One region of the Micromonospora sp. NPDC005686 genome, then DNA from elsewhere that is predicted to be linked to it. Evidence: predicted binding sites of a transcription regulator. Region 1 holds the regulator's gene; the other holds the start of a gene.
The links. Region 1 encodes HspR, which represses chaperone genes until heat shock. Its sites were predicted from a motif close to TTGAGTNNNNNNNACTCAA; they were not measured.
Positions count from the first base shown of each region.

Region 2: a site for HspR is predicted at 1,803-1,821, ahead of lon (endopeptidase La). Genes of this name have one in related genera too.

Region 1 is NZ_JBIAIY010000007.1:35,472-38,879, reverse strand. It holds gene grpE (nucleotide exchange factor GrpE) at 1-38, shown strand, start outside; gene dnaJ (molecular chaperone DnaJ) at 118-1,305, shown strand; gene ACFYON_RS17355 (heat shock protein transcriptional repressor HspR) at 1,330-1,770, shown strand; gene ACFYON_RS17350 (hypothetical protein) at 1,947-2,153, shown strand; gene ACFYON_RS17345 (hypothetical protein) at 2,212-2,640, opposite strand; gene ACFYON_RS17340 (cation:proton antiporter) at 2,807-3,408, opposite strand, start outside.
Region 2 is NZ_JBIAIY010000003.1:550,667-554,074, reverse strand. It holds gene lon (endopeptidase La) at 1-1,780, opposite strand, end outside; gene ACFYON_RS09675 (Lsr2 family protein) at 2,015-2,362, shown strand; gene ACFYON_RS09670 (hypothetical protein) at 2,565-3,408, opposite strand, start outside.

The DNA of each region.
Region 1 (3,408 bases):
TGCGGCCCGCCATGGTCGCGGTCGCGGACCCGGAGTAGTGCCGACCCGTGACGTCCCGCCCGCCCGCACCGGGCGGGCGGGACGACCGGGATTCGACCCGTGGAAGGGGGTGGACCGGTGAGTTCCAAGGACTGGATCGAGAAGGACTACTACGCCGCGTTGGGCGTGGACAAGTCCGCCTCCTCGGACGAGATCAAGAAGGCGTACCGCAAGTTGGCCCGGGAGTCGCACCCGGACCACAACCCCGGCGACACCGGGGCCGAGGAGCGGTTCAAGACCGTCTCCGAGGCGTACGCGGTGCTCGGTGACGAGAAGAAGCGCCGCGAGTACGACGAGATGCGCTCGCTGTTCGGCTCCGGCGCCTTCCGGCGCAACTCCCGCGGCCCGGGTCAGCCGGGCGGCATGCCGTTCGACGTCTCCGACCTGTTCGGCGGCGGCGCCGGCGGTGGCGACAGCCGGTTCGGCGGTGGCGGCTTCACCGACCTGTTCAGCACGATCTTCTCGGGTGGCGGCGGGGGCGGTGGCCCGGCGCGTCCGCGCGGCCCGGCCCGTGGCCGCGACGTCGAGGCCGAGGTGGCGCTCGACTTCACCGACGCGGTAAGCGGCGTCACGCTGCCGCTGACGCTGCGCGCCCCCGGGGTCTGCGACACCTGCCACGGCAACGGCGCGAAGCCCGGCACCCAGCCGGTGGCCTGCCCGGTCTGCCACGGCGCCGGGGTGACCACCCGCAACCAGGGGTCGTTCAGCTTCTCCGAGCCGTGCCGCAACTGCCAGGGCGTCGGCACGATGGTCGAGGAGAAGTGCCCGGAGTGCCACGGCACCGGCGGGGTCACCAAGACCCGCACGCTGACCGTGCGCTTCCCCGCCGGGGTGGCCGACGGGCAGCGGATCCGGCTGGCCGGCCGGGGCGAGCCCGGCGAGCGGGGCGGTCCGGCCGGTGACCTGTTCGTGCAGGTGAAGGTCCGCCCGGACGAGCTGTTCGGGCGTACCGGGGACGACCTGACCCTGAACGTCCCGATCACGTACGCCGAGGCGGTTCTCGGCACGGACCTGCGCGTACCGACCCTGGACGGGACGGTGACCCTGCGGGTGCCACCGGGTACGCCCGCTGGGCGGGTGCTGCGCGCCCGCGGCAAGGGCGTCGTACGCAAGGACGGCCGCGCCGGTGACCTGCTGGTCACGCTCGACGTGGTGGTCCCGGCGAAGGTCTCGGACGAGGCGCGGGCGGCGCTGGAGACCTTCGCGGCGCAGACCCCGCCCGCCGCGCGGGAACATCTCGACGCGCGGGTACGTCGATTCAGTTGACGGCGGCAGCGGAGGTGAGCGGGCATGTCGGAGGAGTACGTCGGCTCGGGTGACCCGGCCTACGAGGCCAAGGTCTTGATGATCTCGGTGGCCGCGCGGATGGCGGGGATGCACCCCCAGACGCTGCGCCAGTACGACCGGCTGGGCCTGGTGCAGGCCGGCCGGGCGTCCGGCGGCGGTCGCCGGTACAGCGTCCGGGACGTGGTGCTGCTCCGCGAGGTGCAGCGGCTCAGCCAGGACGACGGGATCAACCTGGCCGGGGTCAAGCGGATCATCGGGTTGGAACGGCTGCTCGAAGAGGCGCAGCAGCGGGTGGCCCGGCTGGAGGCGGAGCTGGACGCCGCGTACCGGCGGATCACCGAGCTGGAGTCGCTCGGCGGCTTCCCCCGCGGTGACCTCGTGCCCACCAGCCGCACGTCCACCGCGCTCGTCGTCTGGCGTCCACGCCGCGCACCCGACCGCTGACCTCGTACCGGAAGGCCGGCGCGCCCCGCTCCCCCGGGGCCGCGCCGGCCTTCGTCGTCGCCCGGGCGGTTCGCGGGCCGGGTCGGGGAAAACGGGGTACAGCAGGGCGCGGTCCACTACGCTTTTCCATAGGGGCAAAAGCCCCGAATGCGGACTCCGGGCTGGCGGGGGGAGCCATGACGGAACCGGCGAAGAAGGTGGCCGAGCGCGCGGAGGAACGGCTGGAGAAGGTGGCCGAGAACGTCCGCGAGCGGTTCGACCGGGTCACCGAGGGACGCTTCAGCGACACGGTCAAGGAAGGGCGCTTCGCCGACCAGACGGACCACGGCGTGGACCGGGCGCGGGACGACGAGCGGCGCCGCAAGCAGGGCGGATCGACCTGACGATCCGCCGACGTGCGGGCCGGGATCCACGGGGGATCCCGGCCCGTTCGTCGTTTGCTCAGAGGCGGCGGTTCTCGCGGACCAGGCCGCCCTCGCACCAGTCCCGGTAGACGAAGAGGTCCGGCCGGGCCAGCAGCACCCGGCTGTTGTGCGCCCAGTTGATCATCAAGTCGTCGCCGGACTTCTCCGCCTGCTCGACCAGCTTGCGGAACCGGCGCTTGGGGTGGGCGCGGAAGTTCGTCCGGATGCCGTCGGCGGCGTAGATGTAGAGGCAGTGCAGGGCGAACCGCCGGGCCGGGCAGCTCTGGTCCATCGCCAGGTCGAACAGCGTCTGCACCAGGTGGTCACCGGCGACCAGCAGATCCCAGTCCGGCGGCATCGAGGTCAGCGGCACCGAATCCGGCTGATACGCCCACGCCCGCAGTTCGGCGGGCGAGGGATCGACCGGGTTGGCAAAGCCGCGGAACGTACCTTCCTGCACGCTCACCGGCCGACCTTCCGCTTGCGCTGGCGGGGGCGCGCGCCACCCGCGGACCCTGGCTGCTGGGCCGAAACGTTAACGCGGTTTGACGGAGCAGGGGTAGACCTTCCCGGGATCAATTTGACAACGCCGGGCCGGATCTGCCCTGCGGCTGATCCGGCCCGGCCCCGGGTCAGTCGCCGGAGCCCAGAGGCAGCGGCGTGGGCGGCCGTACGGCGGCGGCGCGGGTACGCAGCCACTGCTTGAACCACCGGGTGTCGGGCAGCCGGGCGAGCAGCGGCCCGGTCACCACCGTGATCAACACGTACGCGGTGGCGAGCGCGGCGAGCTTCGGCTCCACCGGGTAGACGGCCGCGACGGCGAGCCCGGCGATGACGATGGAGAACTCGCCGCGCGGGGTCAGCGCCAGCCCGGCCCGCCAGCGTCCGGGCTCGGCGATCCCGACCCGGCGGGCGGCCAGGTAGCCGGTGGCCACCTTCGTCGCCATGGTCACCACTGCGAGCAGCAGCGCGGGCAGCAGCACCGGAGGCATGTCCAGCGGATTGGTGACCAGCCCGAAGAACACGAAGAAGACCGCGGCGAACAGATCGCGCAGCGGGGAGAGCAGTTCGGTGGCGTGGTGCGCCACCGGCCCGGACAGCGCGATGCCCACCAGGAACGCGCCGACCGCCGCCGACACCTGGAGCTTGGCCGCGACGCCGGCGACCAGCAGGGTCAGGCCGAGCACCCCGAGCAGCAGCGCCTCCGGGTCCTTCGCGGAGAGCGCGGCGGAGA
Region 2 (3,408 bases), on a different contig from region 1:
CGGTGACGGCCAGCCCGGTCGCCACGCCGGGCACGGCGGTGCGCTCGGCCGACTCCGGGGTGAACTTCGGCCGGCCCAGGTAGCGGGCCAGGTTCCTGTCGTCGACGTGCGCCGGCGCGGGGTCGCCGGCGAGCGCCACGGCCACCTTGCGCAGGATCTTCGCCAGGGCCCGTTCGAGCTGCCGGACGCCCGCCTCCCGGGTGTACTCGCCCGCGATCAACGCCAGCGCCTCATCGGCGACGGTGACCTCATCGGCGGTCAGCCCGGCCCGTTCCCGCTGCCGGGGCAGCAGGTGGTCGCGGGCGATGGCGACCTTCTCGTCCTCGGTGTAGCCGTCCAGCGCGACCAGTTCCATCCGGTCCAGCAGCGGGCCGGGGATCGCCTCGACCACGTTGGCGGTGGCCAGGAACAGCACGTCGGACAGGTCGAGGTCGACCTCCAGGTAGTGGTCGCGGAACGTGTGGTTCTGCGCCGGGTCGAGCACCTCCAGCAGGGCCGCCGCCGGGTCGCCGGAGTAGCCGGCAGCCAGCTTGTCGACCTCGTCGAGCAGCACGACCGGGTTCATCGACCCGGCCTCGCGCAGCGCCCGCACGATCCGGCCGGGCAGCGCGCCGACGTAGGTGCGCCGGTGGCCGCGGATCTCCGCCTCGTCCCGGACCCCGCCGAGGGACACGCGGACGAAGTTGCGGCCCAGCGCCCGGGCGACCGACTCGCCGAGGCTGGTCTTGCCGACACCGGGCGGGCCGGCGAGGGCCAGCACCGCGCCGGAGCCGCGTCCGCCGACCACGCCGAGGTTGCGCTCGGCGCGCCGGTTGCGCACCGCGAGGTACTCCAGGATGCGGTCCTTCACGTCGGCCAGGCCGGCGTGGTCGGCGTCGAGCACGGCCCGCGCCGCGGCCAGATCCGTGTTGTCCTGGGTACGCGTGTTCCACGGCATTTCCAGGACGGTGTCCAGCCAGGTACGGATCCAGCCCGCCTCGGGTGAGGCGTCGCTGGCCCGCTCCAGTTTGCCGACCTCGCGCAGCGCCGCCTCGCGCACCTTCTCCGGCAGGTCGGCGGCCTCCACCCGGGACCGGTAGTCGGCGGAGCCGTCCGGCTCGTCCTCGCCGAGTTCCTTGCGGATCGCGGCGAGCTGCTGGCGGAGCAGGAACTCGCGCTGGGACTTCTCCAGCCCTTCGCGGACGTCGCTGGTGATCTGCTCGGTGACCTCCTGCTCGGCCAGGTGTTCCCGCACCCAGCCGACCAGCAGTTCCAGCCGGGCGGTGACGTCCGGGGCGGCGAGCAGCTCGGTCTTCTGCGTCAGGCTGAGCCAGGGCGCGTAGCCGGCCGAGTCGGCCAGCTCGGACAGGTCGGTCATCCGCTCCATCGCGTCGATCACCTGCCAGGCGCCGCGCTGTTGCAGCACCGACGTCATGAGCGCGCGGTACTCGCGGGCGAGTTCCCGGGCGCGGCCCGCCGGGGCGGGCTCGTCGAGTGCGGTCGCCTCGACCCAGAGTGCGGCGCCGGGACCGGGCACGCCGGAGCCGATGCGGGCGCGGGCGAGGCCGCGGACGACCGCCGCGGGTTCGCCGCTGGGCAGCCGGCCCACCTTCTCGATCGTCGCGACCACGCCGACGGAGCCGTACTCGCCGTCGATGCGGGGCACGGCCAGGAGTTCCTTGTCGCCGGTGGCACGGGCCGCGTCGACGGCGGCCTGGGTGGTCGGGTCGAGGGTCACCGGGATGACCATCCCGGGCAGAAGGACGGCGTCGGTCAGCGGAAGTACCGGAAGAGTTGCCATCGAACACCTGCCATCACGTTGGTTGAGCGTGTCTGGCTCAAGTAACAAAACGTGTCCCTTGTTCCGGGTTGTGACCCAGGCCACGCACGAGGGTCGCGCTCGCGGGCCGGGCACCCAATCGCGGCGCCGTTTAGCGCGACCCGACGAATGGAAACGACCGGCTATTGTTGCGGAATTACCGCGCGGTAGGTCAAACTCTTAGCCACACCCCGCCCGACACAGGGAGTAATGGCGATGGCTAGGAAAGTAATCACCGTTCTGACCGACGACCTCGACGGCGGAAAGGCCGATCGGACCGTCGAGTTCAGCCTGGACGGCGTGGCGTACACGATCGACGTCTCCGACGAGAACGCGGGCGTCCTGCGTAAGGCCCTGGATCCGTACATCAGCGCTGGCAGGCGAATCAGCCGAGGCGGGGTCGAGATCACCCGCGGTGCCCGTCGCGCGACCCGGCCGAGCACCTCCGGAATGGATCGCGAGCAGAACCGCGCCATCCGGGAATGGGCCGCCAAGAACGGGTTCGAGATTTCCGAGCGCGGGCGCATCCCGGTGTCGGTGGTCGAGGCGTACAAGAACCGCTGAGCCCCGGCTCATCGTCGGGCAACCGCGGGGTCACGCTGAGAAATCGGCGTGGCCCCGAGCGACTTTCTGTCGTCGATGTTTTTCGTCCGGCCGGATACCGCCGGCATAAAATTTCCTCCGGGGCACCTCCCACCGTGCCCTTCCGCGGGAACGGCCGCGGCCGCCCGAGGGAGTCCCCGGACGGCCGCGGCCGTTCGTCCGCTCAGTTGACCCGGATGCGCACCACGTCGATGGCCGGGGTCTGGTTCGCCCGCTCCATCATCGGGATGCGGTGCGAGCCGTCACCGGCCCAGACCGCGCACTGCGCCAGGCCCGACTGCGCCAGGCCCGGAATCTGGATCAGCACGTCGTCCGGCTGGTTGCCGCCCCGGCCGTCCTCGGTGGCGACGAAGAACGCCGGCACGTCCTGCGGGTTCGGGGGCTGCCGGGTGCTGCCCAGCATCCGGCAGGCGGTGTGGAAGTGACCGCGTACCAGACCCTGGCCGTTCAGCAGCGAGCTCTCCAGGTAGTAGCCGCCCTGGCCGGCGGCGAGGAAGCGGTCCCGCACCAGGTTCTTGGTGGTCACCCGCAGCGTGAACGGCTGGTTGCGCCGCACCTGGTTCGGGAACTGCGTGATCAGCAGCGACGGGTTGTTCGCCGCGGCGCCCACCTCACCGAACGCGGTGCTCACGCAGCGGTTGCCGTTCTGGAAACCGTCGTGGGCCTGAAGCCGGCTGCCGGAGCAGTCCTTGGCGAGCACGTTCAGGCCGTTGTTGCCGCCGTTGTTCTGGCCGCCGCCGTTGTTGTTCCCGCCGCCGTTCTGGCCGCCGCCGTTCTGGCCGCCACCGTTCTGGCCACCGCCGTTCTGGCCGCCGCCGTTCTGGCCGCCGGTGCCCGGGGTGTCGCTCACCGCGCACCGGGCGAACTGGTCCAGACCCTGCGGGCGCTGGGCTACCCGGCCGATCGCGGTGGCGATCCGGTTGAGCGCCGCGGTCCGCTTGTCCGCCAGCGGGCCGAGGATCGCGTTGTCGATGAACTCGCCCCCGTTGCGGCCCTCCGCGGCGAGC